4 regions of the Fusobacterium mortiferum ATCC 9817 genome follow, and region 2 is predicted to be linked to each of the others. Evidence: riboswitches for the same ligand, from Rfam matches in the RefSeq annotation. Region 2 holds a riboswitch; each other region holds the start of a gene.
The links. Region 2 has a riboswitch for lysine ahead of lysA (diaminopimelate decarboxylase). Riboswitches for the same ligand answer to the same signal wherever they lie in the genome.
Positions count from the first base shown of each region.

Region 1: another riboswitch for lysine. It lies ahead of FMAG_RS05645 (aspartate kinase); the one in region 2 lies ahead of lysA (diaminopimelate decarboxylase).
Region 3: another riboswitch for lysine. It lies ahead of FMAG_RS05365 (nucleoside recognition domain-containing protein); the one in region 2 lies ahead of lysA (diaminopimelate decarboxylase).
Region 4: another riboswitch for lysine. It lies ahead of FMAG_RS11490 (YfcC family protein); the one in region 2 lies ahead of lysA (diaminopimelate decarboxylase).

Region 1 is NZ_GL987988.1:978,423-982,153, reverse strand. Features, by position in the region: gene FMAG_RS05650 (M20 metallopeptidase family protein) at 1-900, opposite strand, end outside; lysine riboswitch at 1,044-1,220, shown strand; gene FMAG_RS05645 (aspartate kinase) at 1,320-2,522, shown strand; gene FMAG_RS05640 (aspartate-semialdehyde dehydrogenase) at 2,535-3,518, shown strand; gene dapA (4-hydroxy-tetrahydrodipicolinate synthase) at 3,528-3,731, shown strand, end outside.
Region 2 is NZ_GL987994.1:177,748-181,478, reverse strand. Features, by position in the region: gene lysA (diaminopimelate decarboxylase) at 1-1,294, opposite strand, end outside; lysine riboswitch at 1,487-1,660, opposite strand; gene FMAG_RS10525 (glycerate kinase family protein) at 1,715-2,851, opposite strand; gene FMAG_RS10520 (GntP family permease) at 2,866-3,731, opposite strand, start outside.
Region 3 is NZ_GL987988.1:914,109-917,839, forward strand. Features, by position in the region: gene FMAG_RS05355 (DMT family transporter) at 94-975, shown strand; gene FMAG_RS05360 (hypothetical protein) at 992-1,795, shown strand; lysine riboswitch at 2,033-2,207, shown strand; gene FMAG_RS05365 (nucleoside recognition domain-containing protein) at 2,304-2,912, shown strand; gene FMAG_RS05370 (spore maturation protein) at 2,978-3,517, shown strand; gene dacB (D-alanyl-D-alanine carboxypeptidase/D-alanyl-D-alanine endopeptidase) at 3,540-3,731, shown strand, end outside.
Region 4 is NZ_GL987994.1:388,654-392,384, reverse strand. Features, by position in the region: gene FMAG_RS11495 (5'-nucleotidase, lipoprotein e(P4) family) at 1-781, opposite strand, end outside; gene FMAG_RS11490 (YfcC family protein) at 1,034-2,431, opposite strand; lysine riboswitch at 2,546-2,722, opposite strand; gene FMAG_RS11485 (M20 family metallopeptidase) at 2,790-3,731, opposite strand, start outside.

The DNA.
Region 1 (3,731 bases), on a different contig from region 2:
TAAAGCAGTATACCCATCTGTATAAGTTACTTTTCCAGTAGCCCCATACCCTTTAGCTGTATTCTCCACCATCTCTTTTACTCTTTCTTTTACTCTATTTTTTACCTCATTAGATAAAGTTCTTAATGTTCCAGAAATTATAACTTTTTGAGCTACAATATTCTCTTTTTCTCCTCCTACTATTTTTCCAAAGCTAAGAACAGCCGAATCTCTTGAATCTATATTTCTACTTATTACACTTTGAAGGGTAGTCACTATTCCACAAGCTGTAACAATAGCATCTACTCCTTGGCTAGGATAAGCACCATGGCAACTTCTTCCCTCTATTTCTATTACCACATCAGTAGATGAAGCACAATAAGCACCATATTTTACTCCTACTACTCCACACTCTATTGTAGGATCTACATGTAATCCAAATATAGCATCTACCCCTTCTAAACATCCATCTTCTATCATAGGTACTGCTCCACCATTTGTTTCTTCTGCTGGTTGAAATACAAGTCTTACATTACATGGAAGTGAATCTTTATTTTCCGATAATATCTTTGCAACTCCTAAAAGAATAGCAGTATGCACATCATGTCCACAAGCATGCATATGCCCAGGTATAGTTGAAGTATATTCTTTATTTCCACACTCTAAAATAGGTAATGCATCCATATCAGCTCTCAAGGCTATTGTTATTTTTTTATTTTGTCCCTCTATATCTGCTACTATTCCACTTTTTCCTATTCCCTCTTTATATGGAATTCCCATCTCTTTTAAAAGTGATATTACATAAGCTACTGTTTTAGGTAATTGAAAATCTAATTCAGGTATCTTATGTAACTCTCTTCTGGTATTTATAAACCATTGATTATTTATTTCTATATCATTAAATATTTTTCTAGTATCCATCTTTCCTCCTAGGACAATAATATGTTTTTGAATTATTTTATTCTCTCTTTGCAAAAAAGTAAAATATATTTTTAAAATATAAAATATTTAATTTATATATTTTTATTTTTTAGAGTTTTAATGTAAAATACACACAAGTTAATAAAACAGATTGAGGAGCAGTCGATAAGAGTAATATTTATGAGCTTCCAGAGCTAAGATTAAATATGAAAGGTAAAACTGCCGAAGTGAAAATTTTCTCTGGAGAAAATTTTTGCTGGGTATATGGATAATATCTATATAACTGTCATTGAGAAATTCAATGTTGTGCTTTCTGTGGAGTAAAATTATAAATATTTACAGTTTTTTTGTAGTATTTTACACCAGCAGAAGCCTCTGCTGTTTTTTTTTTACAAAATTTTTATTACAGAGGTGGAGGAATGAGAATTGTTTTAAAGTATGGTGGCTCTAGTGTAGCTACAGTAGAAAAAATTCAAAAAATAGCTGATTACTTAATTGAATTAAAAAAAGAGTATGACGAAATTGTAGTAGTGGCATCTGCTATGGGAAAAACTACAGATGGACTCATAAAACTAGCTAAGGAGATTACTTCTAATCCAAATCAAAGGGAACTAGACTCGCTAATGTCTATTGGAGAACAGCAAACAGTTACTCTAATAGCTATGGCTCTTACAGCCAAGGGACAAAAAGCTATCTCCCTTACAGGATTTCAAGCAGGAATAAAAACTTCTGGTGTACATACTAAAAATAAAATAGCAAATATCTCTTCTGAAAGGATAGAAACTCTTTTAAGAGAGGGAAATATTGTTATTATCACTGGATTTCAAGGAATTAATAATTCAGGAGATATTACAACTCTAGGAAGAGGAGGTTCAGATACTAGTGCTGTGGCACTGACTGTAGCTTTAAATTGTGAGTGTAGAATATATACTGATGTGGAAGGAATATACAGTGTTGACCCAAGATTATACCCAAAAGCAAAATTTTTAGAAAAAATCTCCTATGAAGAGATGATGGAAATGGCTAATCTTGGAGCTGGTGTTATGGAAACAAGAGCAGTAGAACTAGGAAAAAAATATAACATTCCTATTTTTGTAGGTAAAAGTTTAAGTTATACAGGGGGAACATATATTATGGAAAAAGATATAGCATTAGAAGATAAATTAATAACAGGAATAAGTGTCACAAAGGAGATTATCGTAACTAATATCTCTAATGTACCTTTTTCTAGTGAAAATATAGCTGAAATATTTTCTACAATAGATGAGTGTGGTTTAAATATCAATATGATTACACAAAATATAAATAGATATATGAGAGTAGAGATATCTTTTAGTTGTCAAGCTTCTGAAAAATATCTTTTAGAGCAAGTTGTAGAAAAAATTAGAGCTAAGTTTTCTACTTGTGATATAGAATTAAATGAAAATTTAGGAATGCTTTCCATTGTTGGAGTAGGAATGATTAACAACTCTGGTATTGCTGGAAAGTTTTTTACTTCACTTAGTAAAGGAAATATAAATTTTTATCAAGTTACAACTTCTGAAATAAGTATCTCTTGTAGTATAGATAGAGAGAATATAGAAAAAGCTGTAAATTTAGTAGCTGAAGAATTTTCATTATAGGGGGAAAGAAAAATGAGAGTAGCAATAGTTGGTGCAACAGGTTTAGTTGGAGGAACTTTTTTAAAAGTATTAGAAGAAAGAGATTTAGGAATAACTGATTTACTTCTTTTTGCAAGTAGTAGAAGTGCTGGGAAAAAAATAAATTTTAGAGGGAAAGAGTATACAGTAGAAGAATTAAATGAAAATAGTTTTAAAAATAGAGATATAGATATAGCTCTTTTCTCTGCTGGTGGAGGTACTAGTTTAAAATATGCTCCATTAGCAGCAAAAGAGGGAGTATTAGTAATTGATAACTCTTCAGCTTGGAGGATGGATAAAGAGGTTCCACTAGTAGTCCCTGAAGTAAACCCAGAAGAAGCTTTTAAACACAAAGGAATAATTGCTAATCCTAATTGCTCTACAATTCAGTGTATGGCTCCTTTAAAAGTTTTAGAAAAATATGGGATTAAAAGAGTAGTGTATAGCACATATCAAGCTGTATCTGGAACTGGATATAAAGGAGTTATTGATTTAGAAGAGGGACTTAAAGGAAATCCTCCTAAAACTTATCCACATCAAATAGTTAATAACTGCCTACCTCATATTGATGTATTTTTAGAAGATGGATACACTAAGGAAGAGAAAAAAATGGTAGATGAGACAAGAAAAATCTTAGGCTTACCTAATCTTCCTGTTACAGCTACTTGTGTTAGAGTACCTGTTATCAATTCTCACTCTGTTTCTATTAACGTAGAACTTGAAAAAGACTTTGACTTAGAAACAGTAAAAAAGGAATTAGCTGAGTATAAAGGAATAGTTCTATTAGATGATAGTAATAAAAACATATATCCTTTAGCTAATGACGCTACTGGAAAAGACGAGGTATTTGTAGGAAGAGTCAGAAGAGATAACAGTGTAAAATATGGCTTGAATTTATGGACAGTAGCTGATAATATAAGAAAAGGGGCAGCTACTAATGCTGTACAAATAGCTGAACTATTTTGTAAAAATATTTAGGAGGTAACTATGAGCATATTTAAAGGTTCTGGAATAGCTTTAATTACTCCATTTACAAAAGATGATAGTGTAGATTTTGAAAAATTAGGAGAATTATTAGAGTACCATATAAAAAATAAAACTGATGCTATCATTATCAATGGTACTACTGGAGAGAGTGCAACTCTCACTGATGAAGAAAAGTATGAAATCATAAAATATAGTGTAAAGAGA
Region 2 (3,731 bases):
TAGCCAAATCATTTCTTATTAAGTCTTCAAAACTCTCTCTTCTAATAGCTAAAGAGGCTTTTCCATTTTTTACAAATACCACTGCTGGTCTTGCTAATTTATTATAGTTGCTAGACATAGAGTAACCATAAGCTCCTGTAGTAGAAACTAATAGTAAATCTCCCTTTTCTCCCTTTGGTAAACTCTTTCCTTTTATAATTAAATCTCCAGACTCACAACATTTTCCAGCTACAGTTACCACTTCCCTCTCTTTTTCATCTAGTCTATTAGCTATAACTGCTTCATATTCAGCTTGATAAAGAGCAGGTCTTATATTATCTGTCATTCCTCCATCTATAAACATATATTTTACTCCACCATAAGTTTGTTTTATTCCCCCAACTGTATAAAGAGTACTTCCTGCATTTCCTACTATACTTCTTCCTGGTTCAATAGATACCTTCTCTATCTCTAATTTATGCTCATCTAAACTTTTCTCTATATGTTCTATCATACTTCTCATAAATTTCTCAATATCTACTTCTACATCATTTTCTGTATAGTATACTCCAAAACCTCCACCAAGATTTATCTCTGGAATTTTTATTCCTAAAGTATCAGCTATCTTTTTTGTTTCTACTACCATTGTTTCTATTCCTTCATGGAATGCTTTTGTATCAAAAATTTGAGAACCAATATGACAATGAAATCCTAAAAACTCTATATTTTTATCTTTTACAATTTTTTCTACTATTCCTACTAATTTCTCATCAAAAATTGATTCTCCAAATTTAGATGAATGTTTAGATGTTTTTATATACTCATGAGTATGAGCATCTATTCCAATATTTATTCTAAGCATAGCTTTTATTTTTTTATTTTTTTGAGCACACACATATGATAAATTTTCTATCTCTGTTTCATTATCTATGATTATACTCCCTATCCCATAGTCTACACACATCTCTAACTCTTCTAAAGTCTTATTATTTCCATGCATATGTACTCTTTTCATATCAAGTCCACTTACTTTTATTGTATATAGCTCTCCTCCTGATACTGCATCTATATCCATATCATATTTCTCTACTAATTGACACATAGCTTTTGCTAAAAATGCCTTTGACGCATAGACTATCTGTGTTTGAAATTTATCACTTTTAAAGTTTTCTTTATATTTTCTCATATTACTTTCTATTAGCTCTTGGTCCATTATATAAAGTGGTGTCCCATATTTTTGAGCTAACTCAGTAACCTTTACTCCCCCTATTGATAATACTCCCTGCTCATCTTTCATCGTTCCAAAAAATCTCATCTTTCTCCTCCACTTGTTCTATTTTCATTCTGTTATTTAATAATTTTTTAATAAAAAAAGATAGCTCCAAGTAAAATAGTTTTAATATCTCTCAATATTTTCTACTATTTACTCCTTGCTATCTTTTAACTTTTTTAATAAATTTTAAAATTTACAATATAAACTTAAGTACATTCTATAATTTTACTAATAGTTTTAGATAGCTCTCCATTGAAATATCAATGACAGTAAAACAGATATTATCTGAGTTACCAATAAAAATCCTTTGACTTTGATTTTTATTTCGGCAATCTCCCCTTTCATATCTCTTCATAGTTTGTCAAACTCTGAGATATTACTCTTGTCAATTGCACCTCTACCATTTTTCGTTATTATATAACATATGTTATTACAAGTAAAATATATTTTATATATACTTTTCTATTTTTTATAAATACTAATTACTCTTCCTAAGCTTTCACTCATATACTCTATATTTTCTTTACCATTAGCTATGGCATTCTCCAAGCTCTCTACCCTAGGAAGAATTGGAAGTATTGCTGTAAATCCATAATCATATAATACATCTATATCCTTCCCTATATTTCCAGCAAAAGCAATTACTGGAATATTATATTTTTGAGCCGTTTTAGCTACACCATATGGAGTTTTTCCAAATCTAGTCTGACCATCTATACTTCCCTCTCCTGTAATAATTAAATCTGCTCCTTGAAGTTTTTCTTCCAATTTACTATATTCTACAACTATATCTACACCTTTTTTTAGTTCTGCTGATAAAAATGCCATAAGCCCAGCTCCTAATCCACCAGCTGCTCCAGCTCCTGGAATATTTTCTACATCTTTTCCTATATCTCTTCTTATTATCTTTGCATAGTGTTTTAAATTTTTATCTAGTAACTCTCTTTGTTCCTCATTAGCTCCCTTTTGTTTTCCAAAAATATGAGAAGCTCCTGTTGGTCCAGTAAGAGGATTTTGTACATCACAAGCTACTATTATTTTTACATCTTTTAACCTATTATCTAAATTAGAGATATCTATCCTATCTAATTTTGATAGCTCTCCACCACCAAAACCTATTTCATTTCCATCTTTATCTAAAAGTTTTCCTCCCAATGCTTGTACCATTCCAGCACCACCATCATTAGTTGCACTTCCTCCTATTCCTATAAGAATAGTCTCTACATTTTTACTTAAAGCTGCCTTTATCAACTCTCCTGTTCCATAAGTTGTGGTTATTGTAGCATCTCTTTTTTCTTTTGGTACAAGCTCTAATCCACTGGCTGCTGCCATCTCAAGTATCGCTGTTTTTCCATCTCCAAGTATTCCAAATCTTGCATCTCTTTTCTCTCCTAATGGTCCCATTACCTCAACAGTATAAAATTTTCCATTTGTAGCATCTACTAATGATTGAGTTGTACCCTCTCCTCCATCAGCCATAGGTACATGGATACACTCTAAATTAGATATTACTTTTTTAAACCCTTTCTCTATTGCTATACAAGTTTCCTTTGCTGTCATACTCTCTTTAAATGAATCTGGTGCTAATACTATCTTCATCTTCTAACTCCTTTTTAAAATAACATTCCATAGATTATTGTTGATACAAATGTTAAAATCAATCCTATTAACGATTCAAATGGTATTAACGTTAATCTCTCTTTCATATCCATATTCACACTTCCTCCTGTTGCATGAAAGAAACTTCCATGTGGCAGATGGTCTAATACAGTTGCTCCTGAATGTATCATTGCTGCTGCATTTATTGGCTGTACACCTAAACTTAATATTGTTGGTCCAAATACTTGACTTGCAACAGCTGTTCCAGAAGTTGTTGAAGCTGTAGCTGCACACATTAAAATCCCTGAAAATGGTGCTAGTAAATAAGCAGGAGCCCCAGTTGTTGATAAAAAATTAGTTAATACTTCTTTTAATGCAGAGTTTGCTATTATTCCTGAAAGAGTTCCTGTTCCTATTAATAATATCGCTACCCCTATCATTTTCCCTAAACCAAATACACAATACTCATTGAAATGCTTTATTTTTCCCATAGCTAAGCATCCTATTGCCCCTCCTACAGGTAAAGCTATTAATGGATCAATGGAAATTCCTGCTATAGGTCTTAAAGCTAAAATAAATATTGCTACTATTGGTCCTATTATTGCACCTATAAAACTAGGTCTTTTTTCTAATTTTTTATCTCCTAAATCATTATCTAAAATTTGACTTCCTCTATTAGAAATAATTTTTGCTACAATTATAGTCACAACTATTCCAAATACTGCTGGAATAATCCCTGCAGTCATAACTGAAGTCAATGGAATTTTAAAAGCATCAGCTGCTGCTATAGCATTTGGATTAGGAGACATTATATTTCCTGCTTTTCCTCCACCTATCATAGCTACTAAAACTCCTGTTCTAGATAAGTTTGTTCTTTTAG
Region 3 (3,731 bases), on a different contig from region 2:
AGATGAAATTTAGAAAATAAAATTATATTTTCTTTTTATTTATATAAAAGTGTTATATAATCATATTAGAATAGAATATTGAGGGAGGTTTTTATGAGATATTTAGGAGAGATTTTTGCACTTATTACAGCACTTGGTTGGGCTTTAAGTTCACTCTTTTTTGAACAAGCTTCTAAAAAAGCTGATAGTATTTCAGTAAATGTAATTAGATTAGTAATGGGAATTATATTTTTAGGAATATTTACTTGTATAGATAGAGGAGTTATCTTACCAGTGGATGCTACATCTTATAATTGGAAAATATTGGGGATATCTGGATTGATAGGATTATTTTTTGGAGATATGTTTTTATACGAAGCCTATGTTATGATAGGGGCTAGAATATGTATGTTATTTATGACAATGACTCCACTTGTAGTAGGAATATTTGGTTATCTTTTTTTAGGGGAAGCATTGACATTGATTCAAATTGTAGCTATGTTAATAACTTGTAGTGGAGTACTATTAGTAGTAATCAAACCTAAAAATAAAAATGATGAGAAAAAATTATCATCAAAAGGGATACTATTTATCTGCATAGCTACAATTTTAGAAGCAACAGGAATAGTATTTACTAAGATGGGTTCAATGGGATATGACCCGAGTTCATCTACTCAGATAAGAATGATTTGTGCTTTAGGTGTCTTTATAATTTTTCTTACTTACAAAAGATTGTGGAAAAAAGTTTTTAATGTGTTGAGGGATAGGAAAGTTATATTACTAATAATAGGTGGAACTATTACAGCTACAGCTGGAATAACTTTTTTAGTAGCAGCTCTTAATTTAGGGAATGCTGGTATTATATCTACAATTTCTTCTACCAGCCCAATTCTTATAATTCCCATATCATATTTAATATTTAAAGAGAAGATAAAGATAAAAGAGATAATAGGAGCTTGTATCTCTGTTTTTGGGATAGCTCTATTTTTCTTATAATAAATTGGAGGATAAAATGAGATATTTTATGCATAATAAGGAGTTATCTCCTAAATTAGAAAAAAGAATAAAAGATTATTTTAGAAAAATTAGAAAATTAGAATTAGAAGTAAAATTTTTAAATAAGAACTATTATGGAATAATAGATGTAGAAAGTTTTAGATGGTTAAGTAATTTTGATTGCTTTAATTGTCTAACAAATTGTTGTGTACAATTTCCTTATGAGTTTAATAAAAAGGCAAGAGAAGTTATATTAGAAAATTTAAAAGAGTATGACTCCTTAACTAAAGCTATTTCTATAATGAAAGAAGAGGGAATGACAGAGAAAGAGATAAAAAGCTCTATAGAAAATGATGCTATGCTGATACCAAAAGAGTTTGAAAATAGTGTCTTTGATAGATGTACTTGTTCATGTGTGTATATTGATAAGAGTCTTTGTGCAATACATAAAATTTGTATAGATAAAGGGATGAGCTTAGGAGAGATTATTGATACTAAGCCATTATGGTGTTCTTTATATCCTTTAGAATTGATAATTGAAGAAGAAAATTTATATATTTTTGTTCCAACAAGTGGGAATAATTATCTTTCTATGAATGATTGTGATTTTCCATGCATGAATATAGAGAAAGAAAAATCTCCTTATTTTAGAAGAGAAAATCCTATTGGATTTCAATTAGATGAATATAAACCATTTATAGAAAATTATTATAATGTTCTTTCTTATATTTTTGGCGAAAAATTCTGTAAGAGTATATTAGAAAGTTTGAATATAAAAATAAATAAAGATATAGATGAACAGTATATTAAGAAAAAATAAAAAAGTCAAAAAACGATAAAGAAGCCCCTTCGGCCTCAGGACTTCTTTATACGTAGAAATTAAAATGTAATTTAAGGAAATGTCTTATGACAATATTATTATAGCATATAATTTGATATTGTCAATAAATATTTTGTAATTCTAAATATTTTTTATGTAAGATATAAGATTAAATATATTTAAAAGATATAAAAAATATATTGTACAAGAAGTATAAACTAGAGTATACTAATAAAAAAGCAAGATAGAGGTGCAAAGGACAAGAGTAAAAATATCTAGCTTGGCAGGCGTTATGATATTTTGAAAGGGGAATTTGCCGAAATAAAAGAGAGAGCTGAACTCTTTTGTTGGCAGTGTGGAGAATATCTACAATGTTGTCATTGAAAAATTTCAATGGAGAGCTATCTGTGAAAACTATAGAGGGATTGATTTATCTTTTTTGTAATTTATCACAGTTGAGTCAGCTGTGATTTTTTTATTTTGCTAAAATTTTTAGGAGGTATAAAATATGATTAATGCAATTTGGTGTGGACTTATAGTGATAGGAATATTGGTGGGGATATTTACAGGAAATGTACAAGCAGTTACAGATTCGGCTATTGAATCAGCAGGTACAGCTGTAACTTTATCTTTAGAGATGATAGGGGTAATGGCTCTATGGCTTGGACTTATGAAGATAGCTGAAGAGGCAGGAATGGTAAAAGCAATGGGAAATTTAATGAAACCACTTTTAGTAAAATTATTTCCTGAGATACCAGCTGATCACCCGGCTATGGGAAGTATAGTAGCTAATATGGCAGCTAACTTTTTTGGATTAGGAAATGCAGCTACTCCACTTGGAATAAAGGCTATGCAAGAGTTACAACTTTTAAATGATAATAAAGATGAGGCATCAAATTCTATGGTAATGTTTTTAGCTATTAATACTTCATCTGTAACTTTAATTTCATCTAGTACAATAGCATATAGAGTAGCAGCTGGTTCAGCTAATGCTACTGAAATAATAGCTCCAACAATAGTAGCAACAATTATGTCAACAGCTGTAGCTATAATTTCCTGTAAGTTTTTAGAAAAGTTACCTAAATATAAAAGAGAAAAAATAGAAATAAAAAAATAAAAGTAAGAAAAAAGTTAGTTATTGAAATAATAAGAAATTTTTAGTAAAATTTAGGAGGAAGAAATATGTTCGTAAGAATAATGGAAAATATATCACTTTATGCCATACCTTTAATTATATTAGTAATAGTAGGATACGCTTATTTTGTAAAGAAAATAAAAGTTTATGAAGTATTTTGTGAAGGAGCAAAAGAGGGATTTAATACAGCTATTAGAATCATTCCTTTTTTAGTAGCTATGTTAGTGGCAATAGGTATTTTTAGGGCTTCTGGTTGTATAGATATTATGATGAAAATATTAGACCCAGTTTTCTCATTAATAGGAATGCCAGGAGAAGTGTTGCCAATGGCTATACTAAGACCTCTATCTGGAGGAGGAGCTACTGGAGTAATGAATGATTTAATGCTTACATATGGGCCAGATTCTTTAATAGGAAGAATAGCTTCTACTATGATGGGTTCAACAGAAACAACTTTCTATGTTCTTGCAGTATATTTTGGAGCAGTGAGCATAAGAAAAACAAGACATGCAGTAGCAGCTGGGCTATTAGCTGACTTAGCTGGACTTTTAACAGCTGTATGGATTTGTAGAATTATGTTTGCTTAAAAACTATAATTTGGAGAAGAGAATGAAAAAATTAAGAATACTTGTATTAGCTTTGGTTATTTTATCAAGTTGTACTAATAATGAGATAAAAGATACCACTATAAAAACTGAAAATAAAATAAAAGAAGAAGTAAGAACTGAAGAGGTAATAACTCCAAGTGAAATTTTAAAAAGCTTGGAACAAGAGATTGGTGTAAAAGAAGATATTGATGAA
Region 4 (3,731 bases), 210 kb from region 2:
CTTGTGGGAATTTTCCTCCATATATAGCACTTTCAAATGCTCCATACATAGGGTTAGGGAAGATTATAAATCTATCTCCAAACTCCTTTGCTAATTCTTCTACTTTATTATCTCTTTCATCTATTGACTTAGAAGAGAATACATCAAAATCTGATAAGTTATCTCCAAAAAGCATAATTAATTGAGTATGTTTTTTTACATATTCACGACGATTAACCTTTCCACTCTTATCCTCTTTATTTTTTAATAGTACACTATCTTCACCTTGCACTGGTATACCCTCAGCTTTTAAATTTTCAATAGTAGCTTCTAATTGACTTTCTGCTCTATCAGAAATATAGTATATTTTTACACCATTTTTATCTGCAAATTGTAAAAATTCCTTTGCTCCTGGAACAGCCTTAGCTTTTTTCATCTGTACCCATTCATCCCAAGACTCTGTATCATATCCTCTTCCTCTTAAAATATTTTCAGCTTGGTATGGACTATTATCTACTACAGTTTCATCTAAATCTAAAACTATTGAATATGGTTTACTGTGGGGAACTTTTAAGTACTCTTTTAATCTCTGAGTAGCTACATTATATCCTTGTAAATATAGTGCTTTAGCTTCTCCAGAAGTTTGATACCAATTTGTTCCCATCATATTTTCTCTAGCAGCTAATTCATCATAAGTAAGAACTACTTTTTCATCTTTTTTCTCATATAAATTGCTACATCCTGTCATAGTTAAAATTGTTATAGATATTGCTAACAATGATAAAAGTTTTTTGTTTTTCATCATATTCCTCCTATGCTTTTGACTTGTCTAAATTATACATTAGTTATCTAAAAAAAGCAAATATTTTATTGAAAACACACAAAATAATTCAAAATAATTTTATTAAAAATAAAAGAGCAAGTATAGCTTAACTCAATAAAAAACATAAATATTAAATCTTTAATTTATTTTGTTTTTTATATTTTACTTTTACTAACTTGCTCTATTTATTCTATTTGCTTTTTTATTTTTAAGTTTTATTATGCTTTTCTATTAAAATGGTCCATAATTAATAGCCACTGCTATTATTATAAATATAACTTGTAATCCAAACATAATTAAGAATAATGGAGTTATAAATTTATACCATTTATTGATTGGTAAACTCATAAGTCCACACATAGTAGCTGCTGATGTTGGCCAAAATAGATTTGAGAATCCATCTCCAAATTGGAAAGCCAATACAGCTGTCTGTCTAGTAAGTCCAATAGCATCAGCTAATGGTGCCATAATAGGCATAGATGTAGCTGCTTGCCCTGAACCAGATGGAATAAAGAAATTTATCATATTTTGAACTACTACCATTCCTACTGCTGCTATTGATTTTGGTAGAGTAGATAAAGTAGCAGCCATACTATTTATAATTGTATCTATTATTTGTCCATCTTCCATTACTATTGTTAAGGCTCTAGCTACTCCTACAGCAAAAGCTCCAAATAACACATCAGAAGTTGAAGTAATAAAATGTTGAGATATCTGACTAAAATTATATCCACCAATTAATCCTGTTATTAACATCATTATAAAGAATAAAGTAGATAATTCATTTAAATACCAACCATAATGGGTAGTTCCATATACTAAAATTCCAATAGTGATTAAAAATAATCCCATTATTAATTTATGCTTATTTGTAAAAGGTAATCCTTCTAATTCATCTCTAGTCATTCCGTTAGAAAAATTAAATTTAACATCTTTTACTATTGATTTCTCAGGATTTAATTTCACTTTTCTAGCATACATCATAACATATATTATAGCAGTTGCTTGGAAAACTATAAAAGCTATTGTTCTAAGTCCAATTCCTGAACCAATAGGTACTTCTGCTATTCCTTGAGCTATTCCTATAGTAAAAGGATTAAGAGTAGCAGCAGCAAATCCAGTAGCTGTTCCTACTATTACAGCAGCTCCTCCAACTAGAGCATCATATCCTAAAGCCACAGATATTCCCATAAAAGCAGGAAGTAATCCATAAGTTTCTTCATATAATCCAAATGTAGAACCACAAATTCCAAATATTACCATAAATATTGGAAATATCAATGTTTCTCTTCCATTAAATCTTTTTATTACAGTTCCTAGTCCCCCATAAAAAGCTCCTGTACTTATCAACATATTAATATATCCATAAGCAAAGAAGATAAAAAATATTATATCAGATGTTGATACTAACCCATCTATTATAGCTTTAAACATTCTAAATATAGAAACTGGAGTTTGTGCTACATATTCAAATGAGTTAGCTACTACCATAGTTCTATTTAAAACTGGGTCAACTGCTCTTTGATAACTCCCAGATGGGACTAAATAAGTAAGTCCTGTTAAAATTACTAATATCATTCCTATTAGTACATAAGTGTGTGGCATTGAAAATCTTTTTCTTTGTTCCATTGTAAATTCCTCCCAAAGTGTTTTTATATAGTGATTGATAATAAAAAAAGCCACAGTCTCGGATATAAACTGCGGCATAAATTTACAATGTAAGAAAAAACATATGTAAAATGACACACAGATAGCTCTCCACTGACCTTTTTTATCAATGACAGCAATATGAATATTATTCATATTGCCAACAGAAAAGTTTAGCTTCTTTTCCATTTCGGCAAAATCCCCTTTCAAATTGTTTCGTCGTTTGCAAAACTCCACAATCCTACTCTTGTCATTTGCTCCTCTATCGGCTTTTTTTATTGTGTTTATTTTACTCCCCTTTTCTTCTTTTGTAAAATATATATTATATATAATTTTATTATTATTTTATATTTTTTAATTCTCTCCACTCTTTTTTTATTTTCTCTAACAATTCCTTATTAGTTAAAATTTCAAGAGCAGAACCTCCCATAGCTTTTACTCCTCTATGTAATTTATCATAAGCTTCTTTTGAATTTACATATTTTAAATAAGCTTCATCATGTACATGACAAACTTCTTCTATCTCTAATGCCACTTCTGTATACATTGTTGGACATACCTGACTTACATTCCCAATATCTGATGAACCAGTAGCTCCTTTTCCCTCATCTTGAATATTTTTTATTCCTACTTCTAATAGATTTTTTTTCATTAACTCTTGAAGGGATTTTAAGTTTACTAAATTATCAAAAGAATTTTCAAATTTCTCCCAACTCATCTCTGTTCCTGTCATCATACTAGCACCTTTAGCTATATTTATTACTTTCTCTGTTAAATTATTTAGGTACTCCCTATTATTTGCTCTAATGTGAAATCTTGCCTCTGTCAAATCTGGGACAGTATTCGGAGCATCTCCACCATGAGTTATTATTCCATGTATTCTGGCATCAGAAGTAATGTGTTGTCTTAAACAACCTATTCCTGCATACATTAGATTTATAGCATCAAGTGCGTTAATTCCATCTTCTGGATGAGCAGCTGCATGACTTGCCCTTCCTTTAAATTGAAATTTTATACAATCTATTGCCAAAGTTTTACAAGCTATATTATTCTGAGATTCTAAATGCATCTGAAATACTACATCTACATCATTAAAAGTTCCACTCTCTACCATAGGAACTTTTCCTCCTACTGTTTCCTCTGCTGGTGTTCCTATAAATACTATTGTTCCATTAAATTTATCCAACATTTTTGATAATACAAGAGCTGTTCCATATGTACTAGCTGCTATCCAGTTGTGCCCACAAGCATGTCCTGGTTTCTTCTCTACTCCATATCCAGG